DNA from 2 places in the Peribacillus sp. YIM B13481 genome. Region 1 is predicted to be linked to the other one. Evidence: predicted binding sites of a transcription regulator. Region 1 holds the regulator's gene; the other holds the start of a gene.
What was found. The regulator NrdR, encoded in region 1, represses ribonucleotide reductase genes. The targets are predictions, from matches to a motif close to AACACNATATATNGTGTT.
Positions count from the first base shown of each region.

Region 2: the regulator NrdR is predicted to act here: its motif matches at 6,338-6,355, upstream of ACFX4X_RS03840 (vitamin B12-dependent ribonucleotide reductase).

Region 1 covers NZ_JBHZPE010000002.1:164,756-175,538, reverse strand. Annotated here, with positions in the region: gene ACFX4X_RS02345 (glyceraldehyde-3-phosphate dehydrogenase) at 1-859, shown strand, start outside; partial or broken gene ACFX4X_RS02340 (IS5/IS1182 family transposase) at 1,054-1,255, opposite strand; gene speD (adenosylmethionine decarboxylase) at 1,790-2,170, shown strand; gene nrdR (transcriptional regulator NrdR) at 2,439-2,900, shown strand; gene ACFX4X_RS02325 (replication initiation and membrane attachment family protein) at 2,965-4,377, shown strand; gene dnaI (primosomal protein DnaI) at 4,364-5,302, shown strand; gene ytxC (sporulation protein YtxC) at 5,424-6,260, shown strand; gene thrS (threonine--tRNA ligase) at 6,674-8,605, shown strand; gene ACFX4X_RS02305 (hypothetical protein) at 8,711-8,881, shown strand; gene ACFX4X_RS02300 (GNAT family N-acetyltransferase) at 8,933-9,427, shown strand; ribosomal protein L20 leader region at 9,553-9,689, shown strand; gene infC (translation initiation factor IF-3) at 9,788-10,288, shown strand; gene rpmI (50S ribosomal protein L35) at 10,323-10,523, shown strand; gene rplT (50S ribosomal protein L20) at 10,559-10,783, shown strand, end outside.
Region 2 covers NZ_JBHZPE010000003.1:156,511-167,293, reverse strand. Annotated here, with positions in the region: gene ACFX4X_RS03865 (DUF1385 domain-containing protein) at 1-640, shown strand, start outside; gene ACFX4X_RS03860 (SA1362 family protein) at 779-1,153, shown strand; gene ACFX4X_RS03855 (patatin-like phospholipase family protein) at 1,175-2,056, opposite strand; gene splB (spore photoproduct lyase) at 2,140-3,165, opposite strand; gene ACFX4X_RS03845 (hypothetical protein) at 3,302-3,487, shown strand; gene ACFX4X_RS03840 (vitamin B12-dependent ribonucleotide reductase) at 3,619-6,189, opposite strand; gene ACFX4X_RS03835 (lipoate--protein ligase family protein) at 6,579-7,415, opposite strand; gene ACFX4X_RS03830 (rhodanese-like domain-containing protein) at 7,619-8,002, shown strand; gene gcvPB (aminomethyl-transferring glycine dehydrogenase subunit GcvPB) at 8,164-9,621, opposite strand; gene gcvPA (aminomethyl-transferring glycine dehydrogenase subunit GcvPA) at 9,614-10,783, opposite strand, start outside.

The DNA.
Region 1 (10,783 bases):
GGAAGATGATTCACTTGTAGTGAATGGCCGCCGAGTACAATTGATAAATAACCGCGATCCAAAGCTATTGCCTTGGAAAGAGATGAACATAGATATTGTAATTGAAGCTACTGGAAAATTCAATGATCGTTCTAAAGCGGCTCTTCATTTAGAGGCAGGGGCAAAAAGGGTGATTTTATCAGCACCAGGTAAAAATGAAGACGTTACCATTGTCATGGGCGTCAATCAGGAAGTTCTGGAAATTGACAAGCATTTTGTCATATCCAATGCATCTTGTACAACTAACTGTCTTGGACCGGTTGCAAAAGTGCTTGATGAGAAATTCGGCATTAACAATGGTTTAATGACAACGATACATTCTTATACAAATGATCAAAATAATATCGACAACCCGCACAAAGACTTAAGACGTGCTCGTGCCGCTGCGGAAAGCATCATTCCTACGACCACAGGAGCTGCAAAAGCGATCTCTTTGGTGTTGCCTCAATTAAAAGGCAAGCTTCACGGAATGGCGATACGCGTACCGACACCTAACGTGTCCCTAGTCGACCTTGTTGTGGATTTAAACTGTGATGTCACGATTGATGAAGTGAATCAAGCGTTCATCGACGCTTCAGAAAATGAACTTAAAGGAATCATGGAATTCACGATGGAACCTTTGGTTTCCAGTGATTTCAAAACTAATCCTCACTCTGCCATCATCGATGGTTTGACAACGATGATGATTGGTGACAGGAAAGTTAAAGTCCTGGCTTGGTATGATAATGAGTGGGGTTACTCCAACCGGGTAGTGGACCTTGTAAAATTAGTTGCATCCGAGTTGAAAAAAACCTCCGAAGTTGAATTATCAGTAAAATAATGAAAAAATCGAGCCTGCTAAATTTTTTAGCGGGCCCAGTTTGTAGACAAAAAGGTTTCGGAATGGTCACATTCCGAAACCTTTTTGATTTTTTATTGGATTTGAAGCAGTTAGAGAGAATAGTGACCCAGCGCATACCATGCTTTTCCTTTGCATCTGCGGAAACTCTCCTGGTTTTCCAACTTTCTGGAATTCACTGGTTCAACCAGAGGCTCTAAGATATGACGATCATGCGTATCGTCCCCAACAAAAATGCATTGAAGTTCGATGCTGCATGAAACGAATAGGCAAACTTGTTTTGTTCGTTCATCTTTCACATAGTAGCTACTCTTCAGGATTAGTTGAACTGTCCTTAATCCCCTTGTTCTCTGCCTTAAATAGACTATAGGTAAAAGGATTCTATCTTGAAACAAAGTTGATTGGAGCGGGTGTTCGAGGCTCCTTTCGGGAAAAGCGCGTCAAAGGGAGACCCCACAGGCGCAATGGCGGACCGCCCGCGGAAAGCGAGTGCCCCACGTTCCAATAAACGGCCAAATATTAAAAACATAAAAAACAGTAGACAAACTCAATTATTATCGAGTTTGTCTATCTGCTAAATTTTTTTAGCAGACTATTTTTAATTCATTGATCATCAATTTCTGGCTGCCTTATGGCGCTGAATAAACACACGAAAACAGAATTTGCCCCACATTGGGACCTCCCCCATATCTTTATTACATAAAAAGTTTATCTATCCAAAAATTCAATTTGGAGTTGCAAAAAAAATTTAAACCATATATACTATGAATCGTGAACTTCTTCAAAAGCGGTTTGCATGATGGCTACTTAAAGGGTTAGGACCTCTTTGGACTAACTTTCCCCCGTGGTAGTTATCAGACTTATTTTTTAATCATGGTAAGGGGGAAGCTTAATATGGAAACTGCTTACACTATGGAAACTATGGGTAGACATGTCATTTCTGAACTTTGGGGTTGTGACTTTGAGAAACTGAACAATATCGATTTGATTGAAAAGATTTTTGTTGATGCTGCTTTAAAATCAGGTGCAGAGGTACGAGAAGTTGCCTTTCACAAGTTTGCTCCACAAGGAGTTAGTGGGGTTGTCATCATTTCTGAATCACACTTAACGATTCACAGTTTTCCTGAACACGGCTATGCCAGCATTGATGTCTATACATGCGGTAACTTGGATCCGAATATTGCGGCAGATTATATTGCAGAAGCTTTGAATGCGCAAACACGCGAGAACATAGAATTACCACGTGGATTAGGTCCTGTACAAATGAAAAAAGCCAATATAAGTGCCCTATAAAAAACACGTATACACAGAGATGCCATGGGTGCATCTCTTTTTTAATGCAATGAATCCGATCTTGCTTCAATTTATAAGGGTACGTATCCCAGAGCACAAAGACTTTGATAACGGTGCTTCTAGTGCGTGATATAAAGTGCCTGCTGCTGGAAGTTACACTTTTTACTTGTACTGGCCGTTCCTTTTAATATAAGATTAAGATAGAAAAGTAATTCCTTGGGGAACATTTAGATAGGGGAGTCCTACATAAAATACGGAGCTGATAATGATGAAATGCCCATCATGTCAATATAACGGAACAAGAGTGCTCGATTCCAGGCCAGTCGATGAAAGTAAATCGATTCGACGACGCCGTGAATGTGAGGCATGTGGTTTTCGATTCACGACATTTGAAAAGGTGGAGGAAACACCGCTCATTGTAGTGAAAAAAGGCGGTACACGGGAAGAGTTCAGTCGTGATAAAATCCTGCGTGGCTTAATCAGGGCTTGCGAAAAACGTCCGGTTCCCTTGAAAGAACTAGAGCAAATTACCAGTTATGTAGAAAAAGAACTACGCAACCAGGGCATATCGGAAGTGAAAAGCGACAGTGTCGGCGAAATGGTGATGGACAAGCTGGCAGAAGTCGATGAGGTTGCCTATGTTAGATTCGCATCCGTCTATCGACAATTTAAAGATATCAATGTCTTTATCGATGAATTGAAAGATTTAATAAATAAAGAAAGAAAGTAGAGCTGAAGATTTACTTTGGCTCTTTTTTCACTACATCTTTTGAAAGGTTTGAATGGAGATGTCAATGCATTGGCAAGAATTGCTCCCAGCTGATCCATATTTGGTCTCATCTGCGGGGCTGCTTCATGATTATGATCGGAAAATACTTACCCGACTTTATCAACCTCTTATTGGACCTATCTGTATTAGCCTATATATGACGTTATGGAGTGAGCTGGAGGAAAACAGGCTATGGTCGGAAACCTCCTCACATTATCAATTAATGAATACAATCGGCCTTAAGTTAGGTGATATTTACGAAGCCCGGCTTTTACTTGAGGGAATCGGTTTGTTGAATGTATATAAGAAATCGAAAAATGAGACAAAGGAATTTATCTATGAGATAAATCCGCCGCTTTCCCCCCAACAGTTCTTCACGGATGGAATGCTGAATATCTATTTATACAAAAAGATCGGTAAAGCACAATTCAACCGGTTAAAGAGATTCTTTTGTGATGATCATATCTTAACGGATCAATATGAAGGTGTGACTAAATCTTTTGCGGAGGTATTCTCATCAGATCATTTGGACTCTTTATATGTAACGGATGAAGCAAAAAACGAATGGAACCCCATTCCTGATCAGCAATATATCGACCGGACGGATGGCGTCGAGCCTTCGGGATTTGACAACTTATTCGATTTTGAACTTTTATTAGCCGGGATGAAATCTTCGATCGTACCGAAAAAGGCCTTTACTCCGAAAATTAAAAGTACGATTGCCAAACTTGCTTTTTTATATGGCATTGATCCGCTTGAAATGCAAAAACTAGTAATGGATGCCGTTTCATTGGATGATGAGATCGATGAGGAAATGCTCAGGAAGGCGGCAAGGGACTGGTATCAGATCGAACGGCAGGCAGACATGCCTTCCCTGGTCAATCGGGTGCAGCCGATTCGTGAACGGACCCAAAAAGAAGAACCGAAAACACAGGAACAAGAGCTAATCCGGCATTTGGAGACGATATCCCCACGGGAGCGGCTAATGCAATTGTCCGGCGGCGCAGAGCCATCAAGCGGTGATTTGAAAGTGGTGGAGGGCGTGATGATCAACCAAAAGCTGAATCCTGGTGTCGTCAATGTCTTGATTGAATATGTCATGCTCAAAACGGATATGAAGTTCACGAAGGGCTATGTGGAAAAATTGGCAGGCCATTGGGCACGGCTGAAGGTCTCCACCGTCCTCGAGGCGATGGAACTAGCTAAAAATGAACACCGGAAATATCAGGACTGGGCTCAAGGGAGCAGGAATGCTGCGAAGGGCGGCCGGAAAAAGACGATACGGGAAGAAGTGGTTCCTGAGTGGCTTGAGAAAAAAGAAGAAGCACAGCAAGAGCAGAATGCGGATCAGCCCGAATTGAATGCCCAGAAACGTGAGCTTCAGGAAAAATGGAAGCAGTGGAAAGCAGGAGGTGAAATGAACGATGGAAAAGATTAATAGATCCCTGAATAAATTGGCCAATACAAACCAATTTCAACAGCGTTATGAAAAGCTGAAACAGGAGATTTTTGAAGATGAACAGGTGCGGTTATTTTTGAATGCCAACAGTTCGACGGTCACGGAAGACATGATCGAAAAAAACTTGGGGAAGCTTTATGAGTTCACTTCACAAAGCAATAAGTGCGATAAATGTCCAAGCTTGGACGGCTGCATCAATATGATGCAGGGGTATTATCCCAAATTGGTCGTTCAAGGGAAGGCCCTGAATCTGCATTATGAAATCTGCCCGCGGAAATTGGCAGAGGATGAAAAGCGGAAACGTGAAAAATTGATCCGCAGCCTTTACGTGCCGAAGGATATTTTAAAGGCGACCATTGATGACTTCACTCAAACGGATGATCAAAACAAACGCTTAGGTGTTTTAAGTAAAGCGATGTCGTTCATTATGGAGTATGAACCAGGCAAAAGGCAAAAAGGCTTATATATATATGGTAAATTCGGTGTTGGGAAAACGTATTTATTAGGTGCGATTGCCAATGAACTTGCAGAAAGGCAAATTTCCTCCCTTATTGTCTATGTACCTGACTACTTGAGGGAACTTAAGGGTTCGATAGGTGACAATACGGTCAATGAAAAAATTGAGATGGTGAAAACGGCACCGATCCTCATGCTGGATGATATTGGAGCGGAGTCCATGACAAGCTGGGGACGCGATGAGGTTTTTGGCCCGATTTTGCAATTTAGAATGCTGGAAAACCTTCCGACGTTTTTCACTTCGAATTTTGACATGAATGGCCTGGAGAATCACCTGACCTTTTCACAGCGTGGTGAAAAGGAAGAAGTGAAGGCGGCCAGGGTACTGGAAAGAATTCAATATTTAGCGGAGCCGGTCAAGCTTGATGGCGTGAATCGGAGAAGATGAAGAAAAGTGGTCTCTTAATGGAGGTCACTTTTTTCTTCTTACAAGGTCCATCCCACTTCTAAACACGTCCCCATCCCCATATACATGAAAAAAGAAGCAAGGGGGAAGGGGGGATGTCGTAGTGCAAATTTCGTTTCAAAACGATTCAGAGGCATTGAAATTACTGGATTTCGTTTCTGTCCATCCACTGGGGGCAGAATTTCAAGCATACATTCGATTTCTTCCGCAACAAGGCATGCATGTGGATATGACGGAGTCTTCAGGTGATAAGTGGCTAATTCTGCTTCGTGATGCATTTCATTCTTTTTTATTGGAAGAAAAGACGCTTCCTGTTCTGGAGCAAATAATAGTCGGTAAATTTTTTTATAGGGAACGGGAAGAAATTGAAGCCATCATTGAAATTGCATCATCAATCATCGAGGTGGAAAGAGCCAGGAATCAAGAGGAAGCATTCAGTACGGAGAAACGATTGATTGAGGAAGGACTTCAAAGCATCTTGGCTGGAAAGGTATCTTTTTCATTCGATTCTTTTACGACCTTCCGTTTAAAATCATTTCAGCAAACTTTGGAAAAGTATGTCGTCAAGGCGATTGATGAATATAAGCTAGAACAGGACTATCAAAATTTCATTGCCACTCTCCGTGATTGCCTTCATGGGCAGGAGTCGAAATTAAGAAAGCTTCACTTGGTCAACCGGGATGGTTTTCATTTCTATGATCAGAAATTCAGCAAACTCGACCGTCCAAAAATCAATAGTATGATCGACAGGAGGCTTCTTGCCAAAAGTTCACTTTTTCTCGATACGGTGATACTTGCCCCGCTTTTATCGATTGCTCCTGAAAACTTGTGCATCTATACCGATGACAAGGAAGAAGGGCTGATTCAGACCATTTCAAGGATTTTCGAAGAACGGGCGACCGTCCTGCCGCTTTCGTCCTTTTCAAATGCATTTGAATAATCTTTCTTCGTAAAAAGAAAATTAACCTTGATTTTCACTGTATAACAAATTATAATTTCCTACATACTATTAAAAAACTAAAAGTTATGATGAGGACAAGGGTATTCTAGTCGCCGATTATCAGAGAGGGGAGCCAACAGGCTGTAAGCTTCCTATTCGCATGGAACACTTACCACCTTTAAACTTCGGCTCGGAAAGCAGGCATTTTGCGAATATGAGCTGACGGGAAGCTGCCGTTACCAAGTTACAAGTGCCGTTTTGCCGTGAAAAGCAAGATGGAACGAGGGTGGAACCGCGGGTTAATGATATTTATTACTAAGCTCGTCCCTGTTTTATACAGGGGCGGGCTTTTTGTGTTGTAATGGAATCAAAAACCCTTAATTTGTTTGAACAATAAGAAGGAGTGAAACGGAATGTCTGAATTACTGAAAATATCTTTTCCTGACGGAGCTGTCAAGGAGTTTGCTAAAGGCACAACAACTGAAGAAATCGCTGCATCCATCAGTCCTGGTTTAAGGAAAAAATCCATTGCTGGAAAATTCAATGGTGAATTATATGATTTGAAACGCCCGATTGAACAAGACGGCACAATCGAAATCGTAACACAGGACGCAGCGGATGCTCTTGAAATATTGCGTCACAGTACAGCACACTTGATGGCACAAGCGATCAAACGTTTGTACAAAAATGCCAAATTCGGTGTAGGGCCAGTCATTGAGGGCGGTTTTTACTACGATATGGATCTGGAGGAATCATTGACTCCTGAAGACCTTCCATTGATTGAAAAAGAAATGAAGAAAATCGTCAACGAAAACTTGGAAATTTCCCGCATCGAAGTGAGTCGTGATGAGGCCATTTCCCGTTTTAAAGAAATAGGCGACGAGTATAAACTGGAGTTGATCGATGCGATTCCAGCCGATCAGCAAGTAACGCTCTATGAGCAAGGGGAATTCTTTGACCTTTGCCGTGGAATTCACGTTCCATCAACTGGAAAAATCAAAGAATTTAAGCTATTGAGCATCGCTGGTGCATACTGGAGAGGCGATAGCAAAAACAAAATGCTTCAGCGCATTTACGGAACGGCTTTCTATAAAAAAGAAGATTTAGCCGAACACCTGCGTTTCCTCGAAGAAGCGAAGGAACGTGACCACCGTAAAATCGGTAAAGAATTGAACTTGTTCATGAGCTCACAAAAAGTGGGACAAGGATTGCCGATGTGGTTGCCAAAAGGCGCGACCATCCGCCGGACAATCGAAAGGTATATCGTGGATAAGGAAGAACGCCTTGGTTACGACCATGTCTACACACCTGTAATGGGAAGCGTGGACCTTTATAAAACTTCTGGACACTGGGATCATTACCAGGACGGCATGTTCCCTGTCATGGAAATGGAAAACGAACAGCTTGTCCTGCGTCCGATGAACTGTCCGCATCACATGATGGTATATAAAAACAGTATCCACAGCTACCGCGAACTGCCAATCCGGATTGCCGAGCTTGGTTTGATGCACCGCTATGAAATGTCAGGTGCCCTTTCCGGCCTTCAACGTGTACGTGGGATGACATTGAATGACGCGCACATATTCGTCCGTCCAGATCAAATCAAAGAAGAGTTCAAGCGTGTTGTGAACCTGGTTCAGGAAGTATATAAAGATTTCGATATCAAGGATTATTCATTCCGTCTGTCATATCGCGATCCGCAGGATACAGAAAAATATTTCGATGATGATTCCATGTGGGAAAAAGCACAAAGCATGTTAAAAGGTGCTATGGATGAACTTGGTCTTGATTATTTTGAAGCGGAAGGTGAAGCGGCATTCTACGGTCCTAAGCTTGATGTCCAGGTTCGTACTGCCTTAGGGAAAGATGAAACGCTTTCCACTGTTCAGCTTGACTTCTTGCTCCCTGAACGTTTTGATCTTAATTATGTCGGTGAAGACGGCAAGCAGCACCGTCCGGTTGTAATCCACCGCGGGGTCGTTTCCACAATGGAACGTTTCGTCGCTTACTTGATCGAAGAATACAAGGGAGCATTCCCGACTTGGCTGGCACCTATCCAAGCACAAGTGATTCCGGTCTCACCTGAAGTGCACCTGGATTATGCGAAAGAAGTGCAGGAAAAACTTAAAGCGCAAGGCATTCGTGTCGACCTGGATACACGTGACGAGAAAATCGGTTATAAAATCCGTGAAGCACAAATGCAAAAAATCCCGTACATGCTGGTTGTTGGAGACAATGAAGCCAAAGAAGGCAGTGTGAATGTACGAAAATACGGTGAACAAAAATCGGAAACAATCGCTTTTGAAGATTTTGTTGCGGCGATTAAAGCGGAAGTAAGCCGTTAACAGCAAAAGGGGGGCACATATCGTTGTGTCCCTCTTTTTAATTAAGGCATGATAAAATGAAACCATCATGTGAATATATGTCCGGCAATGAAAAGGAGGGTCAGCATGAAAAAGAAATTTTCTTATCTATTTGGGCCAACATTCCTTGCCATCATCATCTTATTGTTATTGGATGGTTATCGGCAATATGCGATTGTCCCGGTCCTGATTTTTTGGATAGCTCTATATTCTTGGGACACCATTGAGAAAAGGAAAAAGGCGAAAGAAAACTCTTAACATTTGATGGTTCTATCCGTATGGCCTGTAAAAAAAGAGGGAGTGGAAGAGATGGAAATTCGAAAGGCTACGGGGCAAGATGCAGGGAAATTGGCAGCTCTGATCAATCATGTTGAAGATTCCGGGTTCATGTTGTACAACCCGGGGGAAAGAAAAGCAACGGAGAGTAAATTGGAGAGGCAAATCGAGCAAATTGAAAATAACCCCCGCTCCGTTTTCCTCGTTGCAGCAAGCGGCGGCGACTTGATAGGGTATCTCATCTTATTGGGCAATAATCTTAGCAGAACAAAGCATTCTGCCAAAATTGTTATCGGCATCTCCGAACAAGAGAGAGGAAAAGGAGTCGGTACGAAGCTGTTTCAAAAAATGGAGGAGCAAGCATTTGAATATGAAATCCGGCGCCTTGAATTGACCGTTATTGCCAACAATGAACCGGCACTTTCCCTTTATAAAAAGATGGGTTTTGAACTAGAAGGAACGAAACGGGACTCATTATTTTTCGATGAAAGCTATCATGACGAATACTATTTGTCTAAATTACTTTAAAAAACGTATTGTCAAATAACAGAATGTCTGATAATATTAATTTTGTTGTGAAAAACGTATAAAATAGCATTTGACAAGTCATCAGTGTTTATGATATATTTCTAAAGTGAATTGAATACGTGTTTGAGGAAAAGAAGAAGCACCCGCTTCTCACCTGGTTGACGCAAGCAATGCAGTTAACAGGTCATGATTTGATTATTTGGATCTTTCTGAATGAGTCTATCAGTGTGGGTGCAGCATGCATCCACACTTTTTTATTATGATTAAATCCTGTAAGCGAGTTGTGAGCGTGACCGAATTGATTCAAATATTCGTATTCGCCAATATCTTTGGAGGTGGCTAACTATTAGTAAAGACGCGATGGTAAACGAGGGCATCCGAGCCCGTGAAGTTCGTCTTATTGACCAAAACGGAGAACAACTTGGAATTAAAACGAAATTCGAAGCATTGGAAATTGCCGCTCGTGTAAATCTTGATCTAGTTTTAGTTGCTGCAAATGCAAAGCCTCCGGTAGCCCGGATCATGGACTACGGAAAACACCGCTTCGAGCAGCAAAAGAAAGACAAGGAAGCACGTAAAAATCAAAAGGTCATCAGTCTTAAAGAGGTTCGTTTGAGCCCGACGATTGAAGAACATGATTTCAATACGAAGCTTCGCAACGGTATTAAATTCCTTGAAAAAGGCGATAAGGTAAAAGCTTCTATCCGATTCAAAGGACGTGCCATTACACATAAGGAAATTGGTCAACGTGTACTCGTTCGTTTTTCTGAAGCATGTAAAGAAGTGGCTACAATCGAGCAACATCCAAAAATGGACGGACGCAGCATGTTCATTATCTTAGCACCAAAAGCTGAAAAGTAATTGTAAAGTAATTTGTAATGAGGAGGAATACCTTATGCCTAAAATGAAAACTCACCGCGGATCTGCTAAACGTTTCAAAAAGACTGGATCCGGCAAACTTAAGCGTTCTAACGCTTACACAAGCCATTTATTTGCTAACAAATCTACTAAGCAAAAGCGTAAGCTTCGCAAAGCTAGCCTTGTAAGCAAAGGTGACTTCAAACGTATTCGTCATATGCTAGACAATATTAAATAAGTTCGATTTATCGAGTTAAATAGGAGGGAAATAACATGCCACGTGTAAAAGGCGGTACTGTTACTCGCAAACGTCGTAAAAAGGTAATAAAATTAGCTAAAGGTTACTATGGCGCGAAACATATTCTTTTCAAAGTAGCTAACCAACAAGTAATGAAGTCAGGAAACTATGCTTTCCGTGACCGTCGTCAGAAAAAACGTGATTTCCGCAAACTTTGGATCACTCGTATCAACGCTGCAGCACGCATCAACGGTCTTTCT
Region 2 (10,783 bases), on a different contig from region 1:
TGTATGGCTTGGAGTTGCCGTAATCGGTGTCCTTTCCTTCCTATTCGGGAAGCTGCTTTTCACTTTGATTCCCGTATTTCTTGCCGAATTGACAAGACCCATCTTCAGCGGCCATATGGCCCAGGTTTTAATCGAAAGCTTGTTCAAGTTGATATTATTGCTGGTATACATTTACTTAGTATCCATGACTCCATTGATCAAGCGGGTCTTTCAGTATCACGGTGCAGAGCATAAGGTGATCAATTGCTTTGAAAGCGGAAAAGAATTGACCGTAGCAAATGTGCAGGCAAGTTCACGCCTTCATTATCGCTGTGGCAGCAGCTTTATTTTATTTACAGTCATTGTTGGCATGTTTGTCTATATGCTTGTTCCAATCGATCCATTATGGCTCCGTGTCGTGGATCGCGTTTTGCTTATCCCCGTAGTGCTTGGCATAGCCTTCGAGGTATTGCAGTTGACCAACAAAGTAAGAGATATTCCAATTCTGCGTTACCTTGGCTATCCTGGCCTTTGGCTTCAGTTATTGACAACCAAAGCCCCTACCGACGATCAAGTCGAAGTTGCATTGGCATCCTTCCATGAACTGTTGAGGATGGAAAAAAAGACCGAAAAAGGTTTAGAATCCGATGTTATTGTGTAAAACACCTATACACATTTTGATGATGAAAAGTCATATACTAAATTAAGGGAATAATCTTCATTAATTTCTAGTATTTTACATGGGTAATGTTTAAAATAAGCAAAAAATGCTTATGATGCTCTTAAGGAGGTGTCTTTGTTGAAACGTTTCATATCTTTCATGATATACGGAATCATCGCCCTCGGAGTCCTCGGACTAATGAGCCGACTATTTAATGACCCGATTGGCTTTTTTAGAAACATTCTCATAATAGCCATTGTCGCAGGGATTATTTATATGATTTATACCGGATTAACAAAGGGAAAACCAGTAAAAAAAGAGCAGCAAGCATTCCGAAAGGCTGCACGCCAATCGAAAAAAAGGCTAAAAAACCGAACTTCGAAAAAGGATAATGTGGCTAGCTTTTCTGCAGCAAAATCATCAAAAAAAATAAAAGTGAGAAAGAAAACGGATAGTCACTTAACCGTCATTGAAGGAAAAAAGAATAAAAAGAAAAATCGGGCTTCTTTTTAAGAGCCCGATTTTTTATGATTATTAATATGACCATCTCTTAAGGAATTCTTTCGTACACTGTCTGCCCTGATTCATCAATTCTCCCTTTTTTTCATCATTCAGATTGAAATCCATTGCAGATATTCCCCTCATCGGGATAAATACAATATTCTGGACGTGTTTCTTGGAAATATAACGTGCATCATGGGCATCTTTCATCGTTTTGAATAGTGCGGAGAACAATTCAAGCGCATTATCCACCACATGCGGTTTCCATATCTCATCGACACTTAGTCGCAAGCCTATGACCGGCCGTTCCTTTCTTACATGATCTGAATTGAATAACCACATTGGAAAATTGCTTAACACACCTCCATCAACAAAAAGGACCCTGCTTTTTCCGACATCAAGTTTGACTGGCTCAAAGAAATAGGGGATGCTACAACTCATTCTTACTGCCTTTGCCACTGGAAAAGTCATCGGATCAATTCCATAGTTAGATAAATCATCAGGCAGTACCACCAATTTCCCATGTGTAATGTCAGAGGTTATGATACGGAGAGATTTCGGCCGAACATCCTTAAAGGTGACTACATTCCTTTCGGCAAGTTTAGCGGCAATCCATGCTTCCAAAGCGTCACCTTTATAAAGGCCCAGTTTCCAGTATAAAAGGAGCCACTTGGCAAGCGGGATAGGCAAAAGACCACGCCTTTTATCCAGCATGCCGATTAAATCTATATCAAGAAAAAGCTGTTCCATTTCTTTTCCTGTGTACCCAGCGGCTACGAAAGCTGCAATTATGGAACCTGCACTTGTACCGGCTGTCCTATGGAATACAAATCCTCGCTCCTCTAATTCCTGCAGGGCACCCACTAAACCGTAGCCTTTTATCCCACCTCCGGAAAAAACGCCGTCAATAATCATAGCTGCCCTCCCCTAATCCGGTCTTTACATTTCTAAGCAGGATTAGAGCGATTTATGACAGTTTTATATGGAAAATGCCTTCATCAGGTAAAATACTGAATTTCCGCTTTAGGGAAAAATTCCGCTATATACCCACGAATGGTCGTTTCCAGTTCTGCGGCTTCTTCGGTTTGGTAAACATATTTGCCAATTCCATATCGGCCCCATTTATATTTGCGCTTCGTTTCGTCCAGTTCCAATTTTGTTTTCGGATAGTTTTTTTGAATTACTTTTTTAGCAGGGCCCGTAAATCGATGCTGGATTAGTTCAAAAGTCAAGTCAGGGATATCCACCCCTTTTAACGCCTCACTTAACCGTTCGAATAATTCATGGTAGCCCTCCTTCCATGCTTCATGACGATATATTGGAGCTACGATAAAACCTAAGGGATACCCGGCACCTGCCACTTTACGTGCCGCTTCCATTCTTTCCTCGAAACTCGAAGTTCCGGGCTCGAAATTCTTTATTACGTAACGTGAATTTATACTGAACCGAAATCTCGTTTTTCCATTATGTTCAGCATCCAACAGGTGGTCGACATGATGAAATTTAGTTACGAACCTTAAAACCCCATATTCACTTTTTCCAAAATACTCTATAGCCCTTTTTAACGAATGTGTCAAATGATCAATTCCAACGATATCTGACGTACAGGCCGCCTCAAAACGAGTAATATCAGGCTTTCTCTCATTGATATATTTTTCAGCTGCCTCAAAAATCTCCTCGAGATTCACATATGTCCTAATGTATGGCTTTGTTCCGAGTGTCGTCTGTAAATAACAATAATGACAATGCCCCATACATCCGGTAGCAAGAGGGATGGCATATTCAGCAGATGGCTTTGAAGAATCGAATTTCAATGTTTTTCTGATGCCCACCACAAGCGTCGACTTGGCGACACGATATTTTTGCTGATCATTTTCTCCAGGAAGATCCCTAATTTGGTTATGTGATGTTGTCTCACGGATTTCAATATTCAAATCCTCGAATTTCTTTTTCAATTCCCGGCCAAGCGGGTATTCCAATGCCCTAGGCTCGATATATACTAACTGTGGCATAAATGGTTTCATTTCGTTCTCCATTCTTTTAAGGATTTGTTCATACTTTCAATCGAACTAGACAATCTTATTAATAAGGATAGTTTTTCTTTATTCTGTTATCCTCATGATTGTTTTTAATTGGAAATCCAAATGAAGGAGATGCAAAATGGCTAATAAACGAGAATTCTTGACAAACGGGATGGGGAAACAAACGATTACCGTCCAAACAGATAATAAATATCCTAATCCTAGGAATATCCCTGGAGACTCGGTCGATGAATTTTCGGTATTGAAGGATGGAAACCAATACCTGGCCGAAAAGGAAATAGGCCAACAAAATGAAAATGGTTGAATGAACTTAAAAGAGAAAGCCGGATTCGGCTTTCTCTTTTAATAAGTTTAAAATCTACTCGCCCGATCTATTTAAAAAAAAGCCGTTAAGATTAGCTTTTCAGCACACTTAACGACTTCCCTTCTAATAGCTTATAGCCCACATTTTAATTGTGCTCCGCAATTCGTGCAAGTATTACATCCGCCCATTTCCTGGACTTCGCCTTTACGGCAGACCGGGCAAGTATTGCCCACTTCCGACCCAATCGTAACATTCGTCGAACGCAGTTCATTTATCGTATCGACCAATACGACTTTTTTCTTTACTTCCACATCTGTCAATTCGTCCATTTCAAGCTGCTCGTCCATTTGGTTTTCTTCCGCTTTGAGCGTGAGAACCTGACTGTCACGGCTGCCATCCACATATACTGTACCGCCTTTTGCTCCGCCTTTATATAGACGTTCATATACTTTTTCAACTTGTTCGACAGTATATCCTTTTGGAGCATTGACCGTTTTACTGATCGAGCTGTCAATCCAGCGTTGAATGATACATTGAACATCTGCATGGGCTTCAGGAGCTAATTCCATAGCGGAAATGAACCATTTTGGAAGCTCTTCTGGATCAGCTTCTGGATGACGGTCCAAGTATTCCTGAACAATATCAGCCTTAACTTCAATGAATTTGCCAAGACGGCCACTGCGGAAATACGTGAAGGAAAAATATGGTTCAAGACCTGTTGATACCCCAACCATCGTTCCTGTGCTTCCTGTAGGAGCCACTGTCAATAAATGAGAGTTACGGATGCCATATGCAGCAACGCTTTCCCTGATATCTTCCGGCATTTTTTCCATAAATCCAGTTTGTGTGAAACGTGTTCTAAGCTCATCGGTTTCTTTATCCGTTGATCCGATCAGGAACGGGAAACTGCCTTTTTCTTTAGCAAGTTCCACGGATGCCTTATAAGCTGTAGTCGCAATCGTTTCAAACACCTTGTCAACCAGAATATTTCCTTCTTCAGATCCGTATTCCGTTTCACAGTAGATCAACAGGTCATGCAGACCCATTACACCAAGTCCAACCCGTCGCTCGCCCAGTGCCTGTTTTTTGTTTTCATCCAAGAAATAAGGAGTTGCGTCAATGACATTGTCCTGCATACGCACACCGACTTCGACGGTCTGCTTAAGTTTCTCGAAATTAACGGTTTTGCTATCTTTATCAGCCATTTCAGCCAAATTGACAGCAGCAAGGTTACATACTGAATATGGGGCCAATGGCTGTTCGCCACATGGGTTCGTAGCTACGACCTGTTGACCGTAGGCTTTGGCGTTTGTCATTTCATTAGCATTATCGATAAAGAAAATACCTGGTTCTGCAGAGTATGTTGCACAAATGTTTATTAAGTTCCAAAGTTCTTTAGCCCGGATTTTACGGTAAACACGGACTTTGTGCCCCATTTCCTCCCATTTACGAACATCACCGACTTTATGCCATTCTTGATTATAAGTAGCCATTTCTTCGGCATCATAGCTTTCAACATCAGGAAAACGCAATTCGTATTCCGCATCTTGTTCTGCCGCTTCCATAAATTCCTTTGTCAAGCATATCGAGATGTTGGCGCCCGTAAGAAATTCAGAATTATGGACACTGTACGTTCCGCCTGTACGGATCTTTTCCTCTGCATCCCTAATGATTTTTTCGCTAAATCCACCTAGACCGGGAATTTCCTTATAGTTGATGATTCCTTGATACATAGCCGTTTCCTGTTCGGTGTGCGGCGTGAATTTCAATTTATCCGTTGCATATTTCTTGATTGCTTCATCTTTAGTGTTTTCCACTAGGTATCGAAGGATCCTTGGATTTTGCATTTTAGAAATGATGAATTCTGCAATATCCGGATGCCAATCAGCCAGCATGATCATTTGTGCACCGCGTCTGCTACCGCCCTGTTCAACAAGATGCGTCAATTTCGCGATATCATCAAGCCATGATACTGAACCAGAGGATTTTCCATTAACCCCTTTGGCCAAAGTGTTTCTTGGACGCAGTGTCGATCCGTTCGTACCCACTCCGCCTCCGCGGCTCATGATTTCCATCACTTGTTTCCTATGTTCTGAAATCCCCTCACGTGAATCCGGTACGAATGGCATCACATAGCAGTTGAAATAAGTAACATCCGTATTGGAACCCGCACCATATAATACGCGTCCTGCCGGAACAAAATTAAGGTTCTTTAGTTCTTCATAGAATTTATTGAACCATTCCGTTCTTTTTTCTTCCGTGGTTTCCACTGAAGCCAAGCCCGTTGCATTACGTTTCGCAATTTGTTCATAGTATATTTCAAGCGGCTTTTCGATAATATCCAGCGGACGGTTTACAATCCCCGTCTCCACTTCTTCCGGATTATCCAATACGCCACGGAATTCTTCATCCACCAATACTTTGGCTTTTTTCGTTTCCCAATCTATTTCAACGATGTAACCGAGACCCCTTGCCGGGAATTTCGGATCTTCCTTAATCGTCAACACTACGAAATCGCCTGCCGAGAGTGTGATTTTTTCAGTATCCTTAAAAGAATAGCGGTCAAGCATGACTAGACGGGACACGCCCTTATGCGCCATTTTCATATCAGCAGTTACAGGGTGAACCTGGGGAAATAAAGAAATATCCTTATTCAACCTTTCTAGATCAACCTTTAAAGCTTCTTTTATTACAACCGACATAATTCCCTCTCCTTTATATGTTTCAAGATCCGTTCTTGCTGCCGCAAATCTATATGTAGCCTTACATGTCCGTTTCGCTTAACAAGTACCCTAAATTTATCATAGCGAAACCCAAAAATCAACATATAGTGTCGCATTAAATATTTCAACTACTATATATTGTGTTTGTTTTGAATAACATTTAATTTTGTCAAACGATAAATCAATTAATATAGTTAGCAAAAGGGAGGAAAATGTCGATTTATAATAATTTTTCATCAGATTTCAATTAATTTGGACCTTGCTTTTTCCCCATGCCTTTTAGGGCTTATCCCTGCAAGGAATAGCTTATTTGGTCAAACAAATCTGAAAAAACTTTTTTATTATCCACTTTAATTATCCTGCTTTTTCTATCTCATGAAATTCCATTCATCGCTTTCATATTTGCTTTCTGCAATGGCCTTCACTTCCTGCAATTGCTTTTCAGTTAGGACGTATGGCTCTAACTCGATCGAAAGTCCTTCGGCAAAACCTTTTTCAAAAGCTTCTTTCGCTTCAGGGATGGTAACCTTTCTTCCGGCAATGTCATTTATGGCCACAGCTTTATTTTTTAAGCTTTTTTGCATTCTCTCCTTAACCCTGTCATTTGAGAATTTAAATACGCTAAAGAGCTTATCATCATCAAGTTCAAGCAAAATGGAACCGTGCTGAAGGATGACGCCCTTTTGCCTGGTTTGAGCGCTGCCAGCGACCTTCCTGCCCTCGACGACCAGTTCATACCAGCTTGGAGCATCAAAGCAGACGGAAGACCTGGGCGTTTTTAAAGCTGCTTTTTCCTGATCGGTTCTAGGCACGGCAAAATAAGCATCCAATCCCAGATTCCTGAACCCCATTAATATTCCTTCAGAAATGACACGATATGCTTCAGTAACGGTAGTTGGCATCCCCGGATAGGATTCTGGAACGATTACACTATAAGTCAATTCATGCTCGTGCAGTACCGCTCGTCCTCCTGTTGGTCTGCGAACAAAACCAAGGCCCTGCCTTTTGACCTCTTCCATATCGATTTCCGCTTCTGCCTTTTGAAAATAACCAATCGACAATGTCGCTGGGTCCCAACCGTAAAAGCGTATGATTGGCGGAATTTCCCCTTTGCTTTGCCAGTTTAGCAGTACTTCGTCCAGCGCCATATTAAACGCCGGTGAACAATATCCAGAATCTATAAAACCCCATTTTTCTTTAGTCATCCTTACCCCTCGTTTCAATAGACTGTTTTTCAATACCCCACAAAAAACTCACATGTAGTAGTTTAACAGACTTTAACACTCTAAAAAAGAAAGTGCTATCAAGTCGATGAAGAATTTGATGAAAATTCTTTTTGATTATTGGGTAAAGCAATTATATAATAAAGATTGTCTGTATTCGTTAAGGTAGAAGGGAGTTTTTATGTTTGGAAATATTATATACACTGCTCATCATCTTAGGAGTGGTTATTGCGTATTCACTTTTTAATTGGTACCGCCAGCGTAAAATCGTTAAAACATTAACACAGGACGAATTTATCGCTAACTACAGAAAAGTGCAGCTAATCGATGTGCGGGAACCGAATGATTTCGATAATGGTCATATCTTAGGCGCAAGAAACATCCCTATGACGCAAATGAAAACCCGCTTGGTCGAAATTAGGCCGGACAAGCCTGTATATTTGTACGCTCAAAGCGAAATCATCAGCGGAAGAGCTGCAGCCATGCTATACAAAAAGGGCTACAGGGAACTTTTTCACTTAAAGGGCGGTTTCAAGATGTGGACCGGGAAAATCAAAGCAAAGAAATAAGACCCCATCTCCGCATGGGCTCTTTTAAATTAAAAAGCCTTCATATGCATCATGCGGGCTCTAGGAAAATGAAAGTTAACTGTTCGACTTTAATGAATTCTTACATAAACATGAAAAATCCCCGCCGGCAGGCAGGGATTTTTTTCGTGTAAGCTATCAGTCTATGCTTGATAACGCAGAATAGGTTTTCTTGCAGCAAGAGTTTCATCAAGCCGCTTAATAACGGTTGTATGCGGAGCTTCCTGAACGATTTCCGGGGTTTCTTCCGCTTCCTTGGCAATCTGGATCATTGCATCGATGAATGCATCCAGCGTTTCTTTTGACTCGGTTTCAGTCGGTTCTATCATCATTCCTTCTTCCACGTTCAACGGGAAGTAAATGGTTGGAGGATGATACCCGAAATCCAGCAATCTTTTTGCTATATCGAGGGTCCTTACCCCTAATTTCTTTTGCCTGCGTCCGCTTAATACGAATTCATGCTTACAATGACGATTATATGGTAAGTCAAAAAATGGTTCCAACCTACGCATCATATAATTGGCATTGATGACCGCATTCTCTGTGACGGCTTTAAGGCCATCAGGACCCATTGAACGAATGTACGTATAAGCTCTAACATTTATCCCGAAGTTCCCATAGTATGGTTTTACCCTGCCAATGGATTGCGGGCGATCATAATCAAGAACGAATTGCTCATCTTGTTTAACAACAAGCGGTTTAGGCAAGTAGGGAATCAAATCCGACTTTACCCCTACAGGGCCGGAACCCGGACCGCCGCCGCCATGCGGACCTGTGAATGTTTTATGGAGATTTAAGTGAACCACATCAAAGCCCATATCACCCGGGCGTGCTTTTGATAGGACTGCATTCAGATTGGCTCCGTCATAGTAAAGCTTTCCACCGGCATCATGGACAAGTTGTGCCATTTCCAAAATGTTCTCTTCAAACAATCCCAATGTATTGGGGTTCGTCAGCATCAAGGCCGCCGTATCCGGTCCGACAACACGCTTTAAATCTTCAAGGTCGACTAACCCATTTTCATCGGACTTCACTGTAATCGTTTCAAGTCCGGCAACAGTTGCAGATGCAGGATTCGTACCGTGTGCAGAATCAGGTACGATCACTTTCGTCCGTTCTGTATCGCCATTCGCTTCGTGAAAAGCGCGAATCATCATCAACCCTGTCCATTCACCGTGTGCACCTGCTGCAGGTTGTAATGTCACTAGATCCATCCCTGTGATTTCCGTTAAATGTTCCTGCAAATCAAATAATAGTTCCAAGGCTCCCTGGACTGTAGTCGGGTCTTGATATGGATGGATATGGGCGAAACCGTTATAGCGTGCCACATTTTCATTTATTTTCGGATTATATTTCATCGTGCATGAACCCAGCGGATAAAAACCCGAATCCACCCCATGATTCCGTTTGGAAAGTGCTGTATAGTGACGCATGATATCCAGTTCGGACACCTCAGGAAGCTCTGCCTCTACTTCACGGATGTAGTCGGCAGGAAGAATTTCTTCGAGCGGAATAGTTGCAACATCCATTTCTGGCAGACTGTACCCGATTCGACCGGAAGTGCTGATTTCAAAAATGAGTGATTGATCTTGATTATTCATGTTGATCCCCCAATTCCTGCGCAAGTGCATCGATTTCTTCTTTTGTTCTAAGTTCCGTTACCGCAACCAGCATATGGTCTTTCAGCTCAGGATAAACCGTCCCTAAATCGAAGCCGCCAATCATCCCTTTTTCAAAAAGGTTTTTATTGATTTCTGAAAACGAAGCAGGCAGTTTAATGACAAATTCATTAAACGAAGGACCGTCGAACATCACTTCTATCCCTTTTGCCTTTATAGCTTTTTTCGCATAGTGCGCTTTTTGAATATTTTGCACGGCCATTTCTTTGACACCCTTTTTCCCAAGCGCCGTCATTGCAACAGAAGCTGCCAAGGCATTCAACGCTTGATTGGAACAAATGTTGGATGTGGCCTTATCACGGCGAATGTGCTGCTCACGAGCTTGAAGTGTCAACACAAACCCCCTTTTTCCATTTTCATCCACCGTTTGACCGACGAGCCGGCCCGGAACTTTCCGAACAAGTTTATTAGTAACGGCAAAATATCCACAATGAGGTCCCCCAAATGCCGCTGGAATGCCGAATGGCTGAGCATCTCCCGTTACGATATCTGCACCGAGTGAACCTGGGGGTGTCAAAGCCCCCAGTGCAAGCGGATTACTGGAAACGATAAACATGGACTTGACGCCATGAATGATTTCTTCCATTTCTTTCAATGGCTCTATCCGGCCAAAAAAATTCGGATATTGCACAATCACTCCTGCAATGTCATCATTCATTAATTCCTTTAAAGCAGCCATGTCCGTCACACCGTCTTTATAAGGAATTTCAATCACTTCCACGCGTTGCCCTTTGGCATATGTCTTCACAACTTCTCTTGATTCAGGATGAACTGCTCCTGAAATGAGAATCTTCTTGCGCCGTGTCTGACCTGAAGCAAGCATGGCCGCCTCAGCCAGCGAAGTCCCGCCGTCATACATGGAGGAGTTAGCTACATCCATACCCGTCAATTCACAAATCATCGTTTGATATTCAAAGATGGCTTGCAGCTCACCCTGTGAAATTTCGGGCTGATAGGGAGTATAAGCCGTATAAAATTCAGAACGGGAAAGAACGTGATCGACGATGACCGGTGCATAATGGTCATAGACACCCGCACCAAGGAAGGAAGCATAATTTTTAAGATCCGCATTCTTGGCAGCAAG